Regions from separate parts of the Lysinibacillus sp. 54212 genome, predicted to be linked through region 2. Evidence: predicted binding sites of a transcription regulator. Region 2 holds the regulator's gene; the other holds the start of a gene.
What was found. Region 2 encodes LexA, which represses DNA repair genes until DNA is damaged. Its sites were predicted from a motif close to CGAACATATGTTCG; they were not measured.

Region 1 (9,252 bases), on a different contig from region 2:
GGGTCGTACCGATGCACGTCATCATGGATGGGAAGGATTACTTAGACGGTGAGCTATCTGTAGAGGAAGTTTTTGAGTATCATAGTCGTACCAAGAAAATACCATCAACAGCCGCAACGAATGTACATGAGTATCAGGATTTATTTACACAAATTAGAGTGGATTTTCCTGATAGCATCATTATTCATATTGGTTATACGTCAAAGGCATCAGCTTCGTTTCAAAGTGCGTTAATTGCTGCAGAAGATTTTGAAGATATTTACCTCATTGATACGCTCAACGTGACAGGTGGATTAGCCGCAATCGTGATATATGCGGCCACTCTACTTGAGGAAGAACCGACAATTGACCATAATCTCTTAATAGAAAAAATAGAATCAGTGGTTCCAAAAACTAGGCTAGCTTTCATTCCTGGCAGTTTAGACTTTCTAAAAGCGGGTGGACGTGTAAGTAACATTGCTTATATTGGCGGGTCATTGTTAAAAATAAAGCCGTGCATCGAATTACAAGAAGGGAAGCTTGTATCAACAAAAAAATATCGTGGGAATATGAACATAGTGGCGGAAAAACTCATGCGAGATTACTTACACGAATACGATATTGATCGAAAACAGCTGTATTTAATTTACTCGATCGGACTTGATGAAAGTATTAAGAGACGAATAGATGAAATCGCAAAGGAAGCAGGTTTCGAAAATGTAATGTGGATGAGGGCAGGTGCGATGATTTCCACACATGCTGGACCTGGGGGCTTTGGCATTGCAGGGGTAGAATATTAATGTACTCAAGCTCAGTGTCGGAAAGTTATTCTAATGGGAAGTATAGTTGAACAAAGATGAGTAGGAATCAGAAAAATTGCAGACTGATTCCTATTATTTTTCTACGTGGAGGGATTCAATAATTTTAGTAACTGGTAAATAATGCACTGTACATTCATAAGTTCCATCCCGCAAATGATTGTATGTATCACCTTTTATTTGATAGACATTCTCGTCTATTTCAACCGTAGTCGTTGCAATACTTTTTCCGTTATCATTAAACTCAATAAAACAATTCCCTTCCGTCTTTTCTACTTCTCCAGCTTGCAATTTAATAAAGTCAAATCCATAAATACCAGAAACAAATCCTGTTAATAGCAACAGGAAGAATAAAGCTATGACATTTCCGCCCGTTGCCCTTTTCCGCTTTATAAGACTGACCAAATAAATTATCGTTACAATAAATAAAATTAAAAAGATAATAAGAGTACTATAAAAAGCTATTAACATCAATGTCCCGCCTTGTTAAATGAATGAATAACTATAAGTACGTTTTGGAAAGAGAAGGGTTTCATAAGGCAACTAGGAGAATAAAATCTTGTAGTTTTTTGTTGAAAGTTTACAACGACTTAGCCCATTGCTATATTAAAAGTTAATACCAATGAATTGGTAAATACTGAGTCGGGAAAAGGGGTTTGGAAATGGATGTTAAATTCCCAATTGGAGAATTGCAAGTTCCTGAAGAAGTTACACTTGAACATGTTCAAGAATGGTTAAAGCAGATCGAAACATACAAGGTTCGATTAAGAGAAACGGTTGATTCTTTAAGGGATGAGGAATTAAGCAAAACGTATCGTGAAGGTGCATGGACTGTTCGTCAGCTTGTACATCACATTGCAGATTCTCAGTTGACAATGTATCAACGTTTGAAGCTCGCTTTAACAGATGACAATCCAACAGTTCCAGCTTTCGATGAAGAAAAGTGGGCTGTTCAACGGGATACAGAGCTTCCGGTTGAAAGCTCTATTAAAATTCTTGAAGGCGTAAATGAGCGTATCGTATCTTTAGGACACAGTTTAACTGAAGAGGATCTGGACCGAGCATTTACTCACCAAGTAAACGGCAAAATAAAAGTTTCATCAAAGATTGCAAAGCTCGCTTGGCACGAAGAGCATCACTTAGCTCATATAAAATTGGCATTATCAAAATGATTCAATATACAAAACTAGCCTCATAATTTCTTTAAGATGAGTTACCATCCATTCTATATCATCCCCTCAACACGCATTACTTTTTGAAACGGCTGTGTAGTTGGAGTTAGTATTAAAAATTTAGAGAACAAATTCCTGTTAGAGGAATTCGTTCTTTTTTTGTCAGAATAGATTTAATAAATTTAAAAGAGTGTGAGGAGGTAGTAATATGAAGGCCGAGGAAGTATGGGGAAGTTTATTAGATGAATGTAAAGATAGTCCGATGACACTCCAAACTAAGACAGGGTTACATTTTAATTTAAAATCAAACGGGAATCGATTAATTGTAACAAGATCAGAAATAGAGCCCTCATGTAAAATCAAAATGCCACGACCGATTTATAAAGATAAATTTTAAAAAGTATTTCCCTATTATGAAAGACTTAGAGCTGGAGAAACAGGATTGAGCGCTGAAATACGTGCTAATACTAGAAATAGCGTGTACATTATGGCTGCAATTGCCTTAAAAATGACGAATGTTATTCACATATAGGAAAAAGGGATAATAAACTACAAAAGGGGAAATGTGAAATGAAAAATTTTTTTATAATTATGACCATGCTTTTGTTAGTTGTATTTGCTACTCATTACTCTTTAAAGCCCGATATAATCGATGATAATATAGATATTGTTTATGAATTGAAAAATGATACCGATGCTAAAAAAAATATACAATTACAATTAAACATAAATAATATTGAAAGAATAGATTTTGACGAAAATAATTTTTATCATGTTTATATTTTCTTACCTCATACAATAGAATCTACAATGATGAACTATCCTGATAGTCAAGATAATGATTATCATATAGGAATGGATTATCGCACATATGATATTGCGGTAGATACGTTAAAAGAACAGAATGTGAATATAGTAGACAAAAGTAAATCCAGTACAGTAGACGGATTTTTTTATTACGGCAAAAAGTCTTCGGTAGAGCTCAATTATTATTATATCCCGAATGCAGATAATAATGAAAAAGGTTATATTGTCTTTTCTTATTATGGAAAGAAATTATGGAAAGACTTAAGCTGGGCTAAAGTATATCCGATCACATTGCAATAATATGAAGGCGATAATTTCTATTAGAGTAGTAGAATTCATACATAAATTTTCTAAGAACAAACGCGAAATTTTAAGTGAAGTGAGGGGCGGGAGTGTGGCTGATGGTATTCGCCTAGTGCAACGATTCGAATAATGGCTTTATTTACTTTCCAACTCATATTTAAGGTATTTTTGATTAAATTATATTAAAATAATTGGATAGTGCAGTGTTCTTCAATGTGAATAAAGGGAGAGATTATATGGGAAATGATTGGGATATAGCTATAAGCTCTCTTTCAAAAATTAAAGTTTTTTCAAATCCAAATAATGAGCCGGTAACTATAATTGGCGAAGCGGATGATTTGAAGTGTATAGGGGTCGGGACAGATGCGGCCGTTTTTCAGTCTCTTTCAGCCCCAGCCTATGCATTTAAATTATATGCCGAGGATAAAAGAAACAAAGTAAAAATTGAAGCGAATGTTTATCAGGTTTTAGGCGATTCACCTTTCTTTTCAACATGTTTTGCTTCTTACGACGAATTCCTCGTTTTAAGCTACGAAGAAGGGATCACGCTCTTTGACTGCATTCTACAAGGTGTTCACATTCCGGAGCAGGTTGTAAAGGATGTGGAGGCAGCAAGAAAATATGTTCGGAATAAAGGCCTGAACCCACGAGATATTCATTTGAAAAATATTTTACTACAAAACGGTAGAGCAAAAATACTCGATATCTCTGAATATATACGAGCAGGAAATGATAACCGATGGGAATATTTAAAAAAGGGATATGAGCAATACTATCATTTAATAGATGGAGATTCTGTTCCGTTTTGGTTAGTAGAAACGATTCGAAAGTGGTATAACCTATGGGGGAAGAAATCCTCTTCATATGAAGAGTTTACAAAATTGATTTTTAACAGGCTGTATAAAAAAATAGATAAATAAACAGCAGTAGACGATTATAGAACATTTTTAAGAACGGCTGGGACATAAGTAAAGATTTTATAGAAATCGAGGAACACCTATAGTAAGAATTCGCTACTTCATAAATTGATTATAGAGAAGGGGCGACTCCTGGGGGAACAGCACGACGCCTGAGACTACAGGCTCAGGCCGTGCCCCCGGAAAGCGTCCCCGGAACGGAAATCAATTTTCTCCATACTAAGAAAACACCATTTTTCTCAACGAGAAAAATGGTGTTTTCGGGTTTTGTCCCAGCATGTTTATTTTTATTCAATGGAGTAGGTCCGTTGCATAGTAAGCTAAAAAGCGAAATGAGAATGAAAATGAAACGGGTTGAAAAGGATAAAACTAAATTTTACCTTGTGATAAATTATGTTGTCAATAAGAAATTTGATAAAATTTTTAAAAATGTTATAATAGTCTTACAATTGTTTTTTTCTAATCGTATTTCGAAGTTCGCTTTACATTTTTGTAGATAGAATTTGGATACGTTTTTTTATATCTTTTTTAATCGAGAAAATAAATCAAACAGTTGTGTGAGCTTTAAAAGAGAGCCGATTGAATAAATTTTTCAACTAACGATCTATTAGGAACTGAGTACTTATTCTATAAGGAGGACTAGAATAATGAATCTAATCAATAAGAAAGTTACACACAAGCTTTTTGGTGTAGGAAGTATAGTGAATCAAAATGACTCTAGTATTGAAATAAATTTCGCCTCGGAAAATAAAAAATTTATTTTCCCTGATGTTTTTGGAAAGCACTTAAAGCTACATGATAAAAGTGATGCACATTTACTTGAAAAAATTTTACAAAAGAAGGAACAAGAACGAAAGGAGGAAGAACGGAAGAAGGAAGAAGAATTAAAGCAACAGCGAATAAACCTGGAACTTCGTTTAGAACACGAAAAACTGATGAACAATCATAAGCTTCATCCAGAATCACAAATGGTTTTTTGGTGTGACAAAGACGAACAGACGAGATCTTTTTCAGAGTGGAAGGTTTTTTCAGGCGTTATTAAAAGTGGTAATAGCAACGGGAAACCAAAAAAACCAACCCGTTTGCATCAAAATAGCGCAGTCCTGTTAACAGCGATTGATGCTGGCATGCCTGAAAAAGACAGACGTATTTTAGGTGTCTACATGGTGAATGAGGAGTTTATCGGTAAGCTTTGTGAGGATGGGTATATTCCTGCGCATTCAAAATTCAAAATACAGCTTACAGAACAAGAAGCAGATAGGCTGCTTTTCTGGAACTACTATAGTAATGAAAGGTCACCTGACAAAATGACATGGAATACAGGTAAATACCGCTATTTTGATAATTTATGGATGGCTCAAATCCTACTTGATATCGTTTCGTTAAAAAGTGAAACACAGGAACAGGAGCTAGCACAACAATTTTTCAAGCATTATTGTAAAATGAATGCCATAAATGATCAAGAGTTACCAAAGCCTAATGGCACATTATTGCGTATTTAGACGTTAGATAAAAAATCTAAGTTAAAATAAAAAGCAGACGGTCAACTAGAAGTGCTAGCAACGCTCCTCTAATTTGCCGTCTGCTTTTCAGGTTATTTAACGGATTTATAGGACTCACGTAAAGTATTCGAGCTTCGCATTTGGAAAGAATTTCTCCATATAGCTGTATAGCCTCTCCTTCATTTCGTTCTCTTCTTCTTTCTGATAAATATACTTACCAATCCCGTACTTGCCCCACTTAAGACGTCTTGAAGATTCATCTAACTGTAACTTAGTCTTTGGATAGTTTTTCTCAATCACATTTTTTGCCGTCTTCGTAAATCGGTGCTGTATGAATTCAAAGGTGATATCATCCCGAGCATCGTGCGGTAACTCTGCGTCCAAGCGCTCAAACATATTATAGTAGCCCTCTTGCCAGCCTTCATGCAAATAAATCGGGGCGACGATAAATCCAAGTGGATACCCTGCTCTTGCAACTTTCCCAGCTGCTTCAATTCGTTTCGCTAAAGGTGAAGTTCCTGGCTCAAAGTTTTTAATCACATAGTCAGCGTTAATACTAAATCGAAATCTTGTGTGACCGTTATGCTTAGCATCGAGCAAGTGATCGACATGATGAAATTTTGTGACAAACCGCAATCTTCCTAATTCTGTTTGGCCAAAATGTTCAATAGCCTTTTTTAATGAGTGGGTTAAATGGTCAATCCCAACAATATCAGATGTACAAGCTGCTTCAAAACGCGTAATTTCAGGGGCACGTTCTTCGATATAGGAATCTGCCGCTTCAAAAATTTCATCGACATTCACATATGTACGAAGATAAGGCTTACTCCCCATAGTTGTTTGCAAATAACAATAATGACAATGTCCCATGCATCCGGTTGCTAGTGGAATGGCATATTCTGCGGATGGCTTCGACGTATCAAACTTTAGTGTTTTACGAATGCCCACGACGAGCGTGGACTTTGCAATCCGGTACTTTTGCAAATCATTGTCTCCAGGCAGGTTTCGTATTTGATTATGAGAGGTAGTATAGCGAATCTCGATACCTAACCCTTCAAATTTTTCTTTCAGTTCTATACCTAATGGATACTCCAACGCTTTTGGTTCAAAATAAACAAGTTGAGGCATAAATGGTTTCGTCATGATCTTCTCCAATCGAATAAAATTACAGCATCATTTTTATTGTCGTTGAAATTAGCTTGTCTAAAGAAGTGAAATTTATGTTGTGGAATATCATGGTGCAATTATTTTTAACGAAAAATTCGTTAAAGGCTTACATACAAGTGGTTAAAAAGTTAAGATGAGTTTGGTAAAATATAGTATATAGCTTCTAGGAACGATAATTAGGGTGAAGGAAGGAGACAATAGAATGATTTGTGAGTTACAGCAAAGTGATTTTCATAAATGTTTAAGAATCATAAATGAACAAGGACAACTAGAAGCTAAAGCAATCATTTCAGGAGTCAATCCTGGGCGTATATTTGTAGATGATGAGGCTACACCCCAAACAGGACTTATTTGGTTAGGGAATAATGATGGCTTTATATTTATTGGGGATGAAAGTAATGAGCGGTTTATCAAAGATATCAATGCTTATATTGACGATAGAATAGCACCGGAAGCAAAGAAAGTTAGTCTAAAGTGGTTTGAAGGGGTAGGCAATCATGAGAAATGGAATAACACGATCCAATCGATATTTAAACATCGTGAATTAGGAAGCTGGCAGCAAAAAGTTTATATATTAGAAAAAGAGCACTATAAACCTGAAAGAGAGCCTATGCTGGAAAATGGATATTCAATCCATAAAATTGATAAGATGCTCTATGAAAATGATACTAGCTTCATAAAGAACATTGAGTTTTTACACTCAAAGATTTTAGAGTTTTGGTCATCACCCGATCATTTTTTTAGTAAGGGGATTGGTTATTGTATTGTTCATAAGAATGAAATTGTCAGTGTCTGTTTTTCAGGTTTTGTTGTTGAAAATATACATTGTATAGATATTGAAACTTTAGGTACTCATCAGGGGAAAAAGTTAGCTCAAACGAATGCCCACAGCTTTGTAAAAGATTGTTTTGAGAATAATATGGTACCGTATTGGGATTGTATGGAAGGGAATAAACCTTCTATTGCAGTTGCTGAAAACCTAGGATTTTGTAATTCATTTAACTACATAGGATATGAATTTACGTTTTGAATACTATCTAAAAAATGTTCATCTGATTTGGACCCGCTTAAAAATTTTGTTTACGAACTATAAATGAATTACCGTATATTGGTATTATGATGATGTAATCAAATGATTTTAAAAGGAGAGATATGAATGACAGCTCAACAACAAGCAGCAATGCAATCAATGATTGATTGGCTTGCGGATGAACATGAACTCGGTAGACACCCTAGCCTAATAGAAATTGCAGGAGAATTCCATAGACATGATATGCACTACTACATATTCAAATATAAAAAGAACATGCTCGGAAAATGGCTCCTTGGCGTTTGTGGGGGCTATGAGGATCCGTCTGACACGGAGCATTGCGGTCATGTCTTTAGCGAGATGGAACCCTACGATCCTTCGACTGCAGAGCAAGAAGCGATAAAAATGGTAGAAATGGTCCGTGAATACTGGATGCAGCAGGCTGAAGCTTATGAGGCTACACAATCCGAAGGGGAAGAAACAGAAACCCAAGACAAAGATTCTGGTATTTTTAATGGATTCATCCTGCTTAACTCTTCGGAATGTGATCTTGAGGCGATAAAATCTAATCTTTCTAATGATTGGAATATTTCCAGCTCAATGGTAGAGGATGAGGAAAACTCCAAAGAATCAAAAGAAGGAACCCTAGTCTTTGAAGTGGATGACTGCCTTTTAGCAGTAAGCTTTGTCGATGCCCCAGTACCAGATGGTGAGGCTGAGCATTTTGCACAGGGGAATTACCTATGGAAGGAAGCTGTTGAGGTTACTAAAACGCATGTAGCTCAAATCATCCTGGCTGTATTTACCCGCTCCGGCTCTCCACTTGATAGCGGCAAGCTATTCACAAAGCTGGCGGCGAGTTGTCTTAAGCTCCCTAACGCAATAGGAATCTATACGTGTGGCACTGTATTCCAGCCTGAAATGTATTTGGATATGGCTGAAGTCATGAAGGATGACGATATGATCCCTTTACTTAATCTAGTTTATTTCGGTCTGGTCGGTACGGAAACAGGATTAGATGGATATACTTATGGACTAAAAGCCCTTGGTAAGGATGAAATTGAAATCCTAGACAGCCAAGTAAGTCCTGCCGAGCTACGTGATTTTTTACTTGATATTTCCGGCTATATTGTAGAAGAGAATGTCACTTTAAGAGATGGAGAAACAATCGGCTTCTCAGCAGAGCAAAAGCTACCGATTTCCCGTTCTGAGGGAGTGTATGTCGATGGGGACACTCTCAAAATCGAATACTAGTCTCATTTCAAAAAAGGCGCCGTAGCAGGTGTCTTTTTTGCTCTACATATAAATCTAGACACATTTTACTCAAGTCGTGCACTTACTTTTATATTGAAAAACTAATTGAAAATAGAACGGTTTGTGAAGATAAATTAAAAAAGCTAGGTTATACTATAATAATGATTTAATTACTTAAAGCTACCGACATCTCTTGAGGTGCCACATACATTCTGCACATTGTTAAGGTTGGCTTAGGTAGTTAATATAAACTTATAATATATAGATTAAACATGCATAAGTGTTCAGAGTGAGAGGATTTGA
Region 2 (9,252 bases):
CCGTCCTCTTTATTCACAACATTCACGACACGTTTATCCCATATACAATGACTGAAGAAATGTTCGAATTAAAAAATGAACCAAAAATGCTAAGACTCTTTGAAAAAGGTGAACATTCACAAGGCTTTAACGAAATGCCGCTCGAATATGAGGATACAGTTCGAGAATTTTTAACGAGATTTGTCCCTGAAGCATTGGTGATTGAAGAAGATATTGATTAGATAGGGATATCAGGGGAAAGTTTAGATGAATGGCTAGTATGTATTGTGTGGATAAAAGGTGTGGCTATTTGAGTATAAGATGGCTATACGCACATAAGAGCGACTTATCCGAACAAAAGGCTGGACTATTCGCACAAAAGGAAGTCGTATCCGAACAAATGAAGTCTATCCGCACAAAAGACCAGCCTATCCGAACAAAAGAAGGCTATCCGCACAAAAGAGCGACTTATCCGAACAAAAGACTGGGCTATACGCACAAAAGGAAGTCGTATCCGAATAAAAGAAGTCTATCCGCACAAAAGATGAGCCTATCCGAACAAAAGAAGGCTATCCGCACAAATGAACGACTTATCCGAACAAAAGACCAGCCTATCCGCACAAAAGATGAGCCTATCCGAACAAAAGAAGGTTATCCGCACAAATGAACGACTTATCCGAACAAAAGACCAGCCTATCCTCACAAAACCGGTCCCTAATATTCTATTACCACATAAAAAGCCGAAAGCTCGCTCGCTTTCGGCTACTATCATTCATCAGGCAAATACAATATGCCATTCTGCACGTTTGTCTAAAAATTCTTTTGCTAAGCTTTTTGCACCTTCTAAGTTATGACTTGCTGCCCAGCCGCATTGCACCTCATTACAGGCAGGAACACTGTCAGCTGCTAATACATCTTGCAATGTTTTTTCTAAAATAGTTAAAACTTCATCGTAATTATCATGGTTAATAACTGAAAGGTAGAAGCCTGTTTGACAGCCCATTGGTGATAAGTCAACCACTTGCTCGGAGTGATTACGAATACGATCAGCCATTAAATGCTCTAATGAGTGAAGCGCTGGCATTTCCATATGCGCTTTATTTGGTTGCTTGAAGCGAATATCGTATTTCACGACAACATCACCGTGTAGCCCCTCTTTTTTTCCTGCTAAACGTACATACGGTGCAGCTACCTTTGTATGATCTAAATCAAAGCTTTCAACATTTGTTTTTTCTTTTTTCATTTGACATTCCTCCTGCACATTCATAACTTTGATACTAGTATACGAGGATAGAAAAATCAACAAAATGTTCTTAATATTCAGTGTTACAAGGGGCATTCATGAATTATACGCTGAGCCAATGCTTGAATTTTTACAGGAAAAGAAAAAAGTTGTCAGGCTATAGTAGCGAGACAACTTTAACATCTTTATTTATCTTGGAACTTGTTCATTTGTGACATCATTTGACGTACTTGCTTTTCTGATGGCTTACGTCCCATTTGTGCCATCATAACACGAATCATTTGTTCATTAATTGGTGGATTTTCTTTTAAGTACTTCATCATATATTGACGGGCGATGTAAAAGCCTAACGCTGCTCCCCCGATTAAAGCTACAATGATAAGTAAAACTCCTAACCATATTGGCATCATTTGAATCCAACCTCCTCCGCATGCAATATCCCGAGAAAACTCTCCAAAATGCATTATACACTAATTTGAACAGCGTTTCTATAGTATTCCTCAATCGTAGATGGATAATTATTTTATACTATTTATAAAAATAAACGAACATTAGAAAACTATGCAACAATTATCTTTAAAAATACGTTAATATTTGGTAAAAGGGGAGGATAGAGATGAGTAAATACACATATACAAATTTCGAAATAGATGGTGTTTTCACTTTATTACAACCAGTTTATCGAAGTATTTTTATACTAAGTGTAATTTTTTTAGCAATGGTTATTGCAAAAAATATACCGACTTGGATTGCTATGTTCTTTGCAGCTTTTGCTAGCATTGTCGCTGGGCAACTCCTTTGGTTTTCAGGCATTATTGTGGATGAGCTAGGATTAGGTGGAAGCGCAACGTCGACAACACTTTTTTTAGCTATTGTTACAACGAATATCGTCTCCGTTTTTGTTTCTATGACAAAGAAAAAGGCGCCTCAAAAAAGTTGAGTACGCCTTTTTATATTTTATAGAGCTTTAACTTTCGCTACTACATTTTCTACTGTGAAACCGTATTTCTCCATTACTAATTCTCCAGGTGCAGATGCGCCGAACTTGTCGATTGCAAGTACATCCCCTTCGAAACCAGTATACTTATGCCAGCCGAATGAAGAGCCCATTTCGATCGCTAGACGTTTTGTCACAGCCTTAGGTAATACAGACTCTTTGTACTGGGCCGACTGCTTATCAAAGCGGTCTACAGAAGGCATAGATACAACCGAAGCATCGATTCCATCATTTAATAACGCCTTTTGTGCTTCAACTGCTAATGAAACCTCTGAACCAGTCGAGATTAAAATAGCATCTGGTGTTTCTTTAGTAGCTGGTGAAATCACATAAGCACCTTTTGCAACGCCTTCACTTACAGTAGCAATAGATGCATCAAGTACTGGTAAGTTTTGACGAGAAAGAACTAGTACCGTTGGAGTAGATTCAGACGTTAGCGCAAGCTTCCAAGCCTCAGCTGATTCGTTCGCATCAGCCGGACGAATCACAGAAAGGTTTGGCATTGCTCGTAATGAAGCTAAATGCTCGATTGGTTCATGTGTTGGACCATCTTCTCCTACAGCGATTGAATCATGTGTAAATACATATGTTACCGGTAAGCCCATAAGTGCTGATAAACGAATTGCAGGACGAACATAATCAGAGAATACGAAGAACGTACCGCCAAATACATTTACGCCACCATGAAGTGCCATACCATTTAATGCAGCACCCATTGCAAATTCACGGACACCAAACCAAATGTTACGACCCGCATAGTTTTCAGCTGAGAAGTCCCCAGCACCCTTCATTGTCGTTTTGTTTGATCCAGCAAGGTCAGCTGAACCGCCAAAGAATGAAGGAACTTTTTTCGCAAGAGCATTGATCACATCTCCAGAAGATGAACGAGTCGCTACTGATTTACCTGCTTCATAAACAGGAATTTCTGCATCAAAGTCAGCAGGGATTTCACCGTCCATTGCTTTCACAAATTGCTCAGCTAACTCAGGGAACGCTGCTTTATATGCTTCGAATTTCTCATTCCAAGCTGATTCTGCTTGGACACCTTGAATATCTGCTGCCTCTTTAAAAGTGTCATACACTTCAGCAGGAATTTGGAATGGCTCATGTGCCCAATCGTATGCTGCTTTTGTTAATGTAACTTCATCCGTACCTAATGGAGCACCGTGTGAATCTGCTTTACCTGATTTATTTGGTGAACCGAAGCCAATTACTGTTTTAATTTCAATTAAAGTTGGTTTGCCTTTAGAAGTTTTCGCTTGCTCAATTGCATTGTTGATGGCATCAGTATCATTACCATCTCCTACGTGTAAGTAGTTCCAGCCATATGACTCAAAACGCTTTTGCACGTTTTCAGAGAATGATTTAGCTAAATCACCATCTAATGAAATATCATTTGAATCGTAAAGAACGATCAGCTTTTCTAATTGTAGGTGACCTGCTAATGAGATTGCCTCTGCCGCGACACCTTCCATTAAATCGCCATCTCCGCAAAGTGCGAATGTATAGTGGTCAACAATATCGTGGCCTGGCTTATTATATGTAGCAGCTAAATGTGCCTCCGCCATTGCCATACCAACTGTCATTGCAATCCCTTGACCTAGTGGACCAGTTGTTGCTTCTACGCCAACTGTGTGACCGTACTCTGGGTGACCTGGTGTTTTTGAGTCCCACTGACGGAAGTTTTTAATCTCTTCCATTTCAAGACCATAGCCACCTAAATGAAGTAGGCTGTATAACAGCATAGAGCCATGTCCAGCAGATAAAACGAAACGATCACGGTTATACCATGTTGGATTTTGAGGGTTATGACGTAGTTGCTTTGTCCATAGTGTGTATGCCATTGGAGCTGCACCCATTGGTAAGCCTGGGTGTCCAGAATTTGCTTTTTCGATTGCATCAATTGATAATGTTCGGATTGCGTTAATTGCTAACTGATCCACATTGTGTGTCATTTTGTGACATCCTTTCTCGTGCTAATTATTGTTCTTATATAGTGTAGTCAAGAACCTTTAAGAAAACAATGCTTTTACGGCAAATAGGTTATACTTTTTTATTAAATATGACACATTAATGCCGAAGCAAAATAAGGTTAATTCAAAAAGTTATTTTTCTGTGCTTGTTTCACTTTTTCTGGTGTTACATCATTACCAGCAGCATCAACGATTTTGACATTTTCAATTGTTTGACGCATTGAACTTCTAAATGTATCTAAATATTCTTTACGCAAAATTGAACGTTCCTTTGCCTCAGCCTCTGTTAATGTGCCCTCCTTCGCTTTTTTCGATAACTCATTAATACGAGCGATTTTTTCATTTGATAACATAGCTTTCTCACCTTTCATATTTCCAATAATACAAAGGTATGAGAAAAAGGCACATGATGCAAGTGTTAACTCTTTCAGACTAAAGACTTTCTTTCCTTTAAACAGGTTTTGAAACTTCATCCATTCCATAGTTGGGTTATTCTGTAATGGAAATAAGAATTTTAAAGTATGTCAATTTACTCTACAGTGTTAAAAAAACGTGGAAAAGGTTATTTGCCACTATGTTCGATTTTATTCAACGGATAATTCCTTTCGATAAAGCTATCGCTAGCAAACACGCCTCTATACAAGAAATATTTTTTTTAATAAACACAGCCTAATCTATAATATAGGAAAAGGAGATTCGATATGATAGATACTACGATTACAGTATTAATGGTTGTGGAAGCTGTATTTTTGTTACTAACGTTATATTTTGTTTTAAGCTATATGAAGTATTTGAAAATTGAAGATGAGAGATTAGAAAAGCAGTCCAAATTTGCAGCAATTAGTTGTTTAGCGATTGCTTTTGCCATTCCAATACTCTCTACGATTTTTTAGTCTAGGAAACACTTAAGAAGTAAGTTGTAGTAGCCCACTAAATTTATGCGGGTCTATAATTTTATGAAGAGGCGGCTATACACATTATTTTACACTGCTTTCAGTATACTCTGTATATCTCCGGTGAACGGTTGCTTTACTTACTTGAAATCCTAAGCCTTGAAGCGTGCTTGCGATTTCGTTAAACGTAAGTCCCTTTTGACGAAGCTTAACAATTTCTTCTATAGGTACTTCTATTCGTTCACGCCCTTCTGCATTTCCTCGTTCTTTTAAATTCAACTCTGGTCTATAGCCATTTTCTACTGCCCTACGCATTCCTCTACGTATTTTTGCATTGTGTAACCTCCGCTGGTATTCCTCGACAATCGCCAATATTTCTAAAAGCATTGTATCCATTTCATTTAGTGAAAGTGGACCAGCATCATTTAATGAATACACGGTAGTTTCATTTTTTTGCAATAAATGCAGGACAGCCATTCGTGCATTGCCACGTCCTAATCGTGTTTCGTCTTGCACAAATAACGTCGTAATATTCTCAGCCTTCATAAAATCAAGCATTGCTAACAGACCATCACGATCCACATCATAGCCGCTTTGCTGATCCTCGAAAACTGCTGCAACTGAAAATTGTAGATTACTAGCATAACGAGTTAATTCCTCTCGTTGCCTAATTAATGATGTTTCTTGTGTAGATTTTTCAGTGCTTACTCGGCAATATAGTACTGCCTTGTTGTTGTTTGTCATTGTTGTTCACTCGCCACTTTTACAGAATAATGATCTTCTTTTATTAAATTTGCAATATAGATTGAATGTCTTTCAACTGGGATAAGGATTTCTTGTCCTTCTACAATCGCGCCAGTTTTCATCGCATTTTCTTTTTTTACAAACGTAATCCAATCATGCGTAGACATTTTACCACGATATTGATCGGCTAACGACCATAATGTATCGCCTTGCTCAATTGTAATATTTTTATAGTGCTCGATTTTTTCGTCTGTAATAAATAAGTATAGAATAAAGACAAGAGAAGCTGCGAAAAAAAGTGCTATATAGCTATTTTGTTTTAACCATTTCATTATAAAAAACCCCTTTACGAATGTTTGTTCGGTATGTATGTTTTCATATTAGAACAAACGTTTGTTTTTGTCAACTCTTTTTCGAACCTATGTTTGCATTGTTGTTCGCATAATGTTATACTGTTCGTAATTAGATAGAAGAAACTACATAAAAATAGAGAGGTGAGCACTATGACAAAGGTATCAAAACGACAAGAAGCAATACTAGCATTTATTAAAGATGAGGTGCGAGCAAAAGGTTATCCTCCATCAGTTCGAGAGATTGGAGAGGCTGTTGGTCTTGCTTCAAGTTCAACTGTACACGGTCATTTAGCGAGGCTTGAAAGTAAGGGCTTGATTCGTCGTGATCCTACAAAACCTCGTGCAATTGAAATTTTAGATCATGATGCTGATCCGGTTAATAAACAAGAAGTGATTCACGTTCCATTAATCGGGAAAGTAACGGCTGGATCTCCAATCACAGCAATTGAAAATATTGATGAATACTTCCCACTTCCTAATACATACGGTACGAGTGAGGATCAAATTTTCATGCTAGAGATTATGGGAGAATCGATGATTGAGGCAGGCATATTAGATGGTGACTTTGTCATTGTGAAGCAGCAATCAACAGCTCATAATGGCGATATCGTCGTTGCAATGACAGAAGATGATGAGGCAACGGTAAAACGATTCTTTAAAGAGAAAACTCACTTCCGTTTACAGCCTGAAAATTCTTCAATGGATCCTATTCTAGTGAATCAAGTATCGATTTTAGGTAAAGTTGTAGGCTTATATCGAACAGTACAATAAATATAAATGGAGAAGAATACGCAAGGTTTTCTTCTCCATTTTTCATTCCTGAATATTTAAGGGTATTGATTTCATAAATACGTGAGCATTACTGCAAATTCGTGCATACTTATGTTTTTCTGCATTTCATTCCCATTCAATAGATGGTTCTTGCTTATGTAGATCAACGGAAGAAAATAGTATATGAAGATGACAATTATAGTTATTTCAATTATGGAATTAAAATTAACGAATGAACAGCATCTCTTATATGAAGTCGCTTTAATTAATTGATGGACATACGGCTTCTCCAAAATCGAATCTGTAATCGATTTTTTTAGTTTGTAATTGTAGTAGCTTTATTTTACAAAAGAGATTTTATTGATCCCCATCATAAAAAGGCGGCCGAAAATCCAGATTTTCATCTAAATTTTCGGACAGCCCTTTTCGCTAACTATTGATATATTTTGCCGCCAGATTCTTTAAATTCTTTTGCCTTTTCCTTTAAACCTTCTTCAACCGCTTTCGTTTCTTTTTCTTTGACACTATTGCGAATATCATGTGAGATTCTCATGCTACAAAATTTCGGTCCGCACATCGAGCAAAAATGGGCTACCTTTGCTCCTTCTGCAGGCAATGTTTCATCATGATACTCTATTGCTCGTTCAGGATCTAATGATAAATTGAACTGATCTCGCCAACGGAATTCAAAACGCGCTTTCGATAAGGCATCATCTCGTTTTTGCGCTCCCGGATGCCCCTTCGCTAAATCGGCTGCATGTGCGGCAATTTTATACGTAATGACCCCTTCACGTACATCGTCTCTATTTGGTAAGCCTAAATGTTCCTTCGGTGTCACATAACAAAGCATGGCCGTGCCAAACCAACCAATCATCGCAGCACCAATCGCAGATGTAATATGATCATAGCCAGGGGCAATATCCGTTGTAAGCGGCCCTAATGTGTAAAACGGTGCCTCTTCGCAAATTTCTAATTGCTTATCCATATTTTCTTTAATAAGATGCATTGGTACATGGCCTGGTCCTTCCACCATCACTTGCACATCATGCTTCCAAGCAATTTTCGTTAATTCCCCAAGCGTTTCGAGCTCTGCAAATTGTGCTGCATCATTGGCATCATGAATAGAGCCTGGGCGTAAGCCATCGCCAAGCGAAAAGGCCACATCGTACGCTTTCATAATTTCACAAATTTCTTCAAAATACGTATACAGAAAGTTTTCTTGGTGGTGCGCTAAACACCACTGTGCCATAATCGATCCGCCACGCGATACGATGCCTGTTAAACGCTCCACTGTTAATGGAATGTAACGTAGCAGGACACCAGCATGAATCGTAAAATAATCTACTCCTTGTTCTGCTTGTTCAATTAATGTATCGCGGTAAATTTCCCATGTCAGATTTTCTACGATTCCATTTACTTTTTCAAGTGCTTGGTAAATTGGCACAGTCCCAACTGGCACAGCCGCATTACGGATAATCCATTCACGTGTTGTATGAATGTTTTTTCCTGTAGACAGATCCATAATCGTATCAGCGCCCCAACGTGTAGCCCAAATCATTTTTTCTACTTCTTCTTCAATCGAAGAGGAAACCGCAGAATTCCCAATATTGGCATTCACTTTCACGTGAAAATTGCGTCCAATAATCATCGGTTCTAGCTCTGGATGGTTAATATTGCATGGAATAATCGCACGACCTCTCGCTACCTCACTCCGCACAAATTCAGGCTCCATATTTTCTCTAATTGCAATAAACTCCATCTCCGGTGTAATCATGCCTTTTTTTGCATAATGAAGTTGAGTCACATTTTTTCCTTCTTTCGCACGCAATGGTTGGCGCTTTAAGTTCGGGAAAATGTTGTGTTGAGCACGAGGATCATCCTCATTACTATAGCCATTATCTTCCGCCTTCACTTGTCGCCCTTCATACTTTTCTACATCTGCTCGTTCCTCAATCCATTTACTGCGAAGAGCCTCTAGCCCTTTTGTTATATCGATGGAAGCGTTCGGGTCGGTATAAGGTCCACTTGTATCATAAACTTGCACTGGTAGGTTTTCCTCTTCCCCTACTGTACTCGTCGTTGGACCTAGCACAATTTCTCGCATAGGTACTCTAATATCCTGTCTTGAACCAACCACATATACTTTTTTACTCCCTGGAAAGTTGGACATGATCGAAATGTTTTCTTTGTTTAATGAAGTTGATGACATAAAAAAACTCCTCCTTTATATTTGGTAAAGGACGAGATCTAGATCAATCCATTAGTAGTGGGGCAAACTAGAAAGGCACAGCGCAACTAG

Region 1: V4T18_RS02075 (malate synthase) is a predicted target of LexA. The motif match lies at 4,543-4,556, and genes of this name have one in related genera.

What each region holds. Positions count from the first base shown of each region.
Region 1 covers NZ_JBAFWZ010000002.1:57,614-66,865, forward strand. Annotated here, with positions in the region: gene V4T18_RS02045 (DegV family protein) at 1-779, shown strand, start outside; gene V4T18_RS02050 (cobalamin biosynthesis protein CobN) at 873-1,268, opposite strand; gene V4T18_RS02055 (YfiT family bacillithiol transferase) at 1,460-1,969, shown strand; gene V4T18_RS02060 (hypothetical protein) at 2,178-2,366, shown strand; gene V4T18_RS02065 (hypothetical protein) at 2,540-3,076, shown strand; gene V4T18_RS02070 (serine/threonine protein kinase) at 3,316-3,999, shown strand; gene V4T18_RS02075 (malate synthase) at 4,644-5,498, shown strand; gene splB (spore photoproduct lyase) at 5,613-6,641, opposite strand; gene V4T18_RS02085 (GNAT family N-acetyltransferase) at 6,868-7,695, shown strand; gene V4T18_RS02090 (DUF4261 domain-containing protein) at 7,822-8,949, shown strand.
Region 2 covers NZ_JBAFWZ010000013.1:73,451-82,702, forward strand. Annotated here, with positions in the region: gene V4T18_RS11070 (alpha/beta hydrolase) at 1-221, shown strand, start outside; gene V4T18_RS11075 (hypothetical protein) at 290-646, shown strand; gene V4T18_RS11080 (S-ribosylhomocysteine lyase) at 755-1,222, opposite strand; gene V4T18_RS11085 (YneF family protein) at 1,408-1,629, opposite strand; gene V4T18_RS11090 (hypothetical protein) at 1,839-2,162, shown strand; gene tkt (transketolase) at 2,180-4,174, opposite strand; gene V4T18_RS11100 (DUF896 domain-containing protein) at 4,312-4,545, opposite strand; gene V4T18_RS11105 (hypothetical protein) at 4,894-5,085, shown strand; gene V4T18_RS11110 (YneB family resolvase-like protein) at 5,170-5,829, opposite strand; gene yneA (cell division suppressor protein YneA) at 5,826-6,161, opposite strand; gene lexA (transcriptional repressor LexA) at 6,333-6,953, shown strand; gene thiC (phosphomethylpyrimidine synthase ThiC) at 7,387-9,162, opposite strand.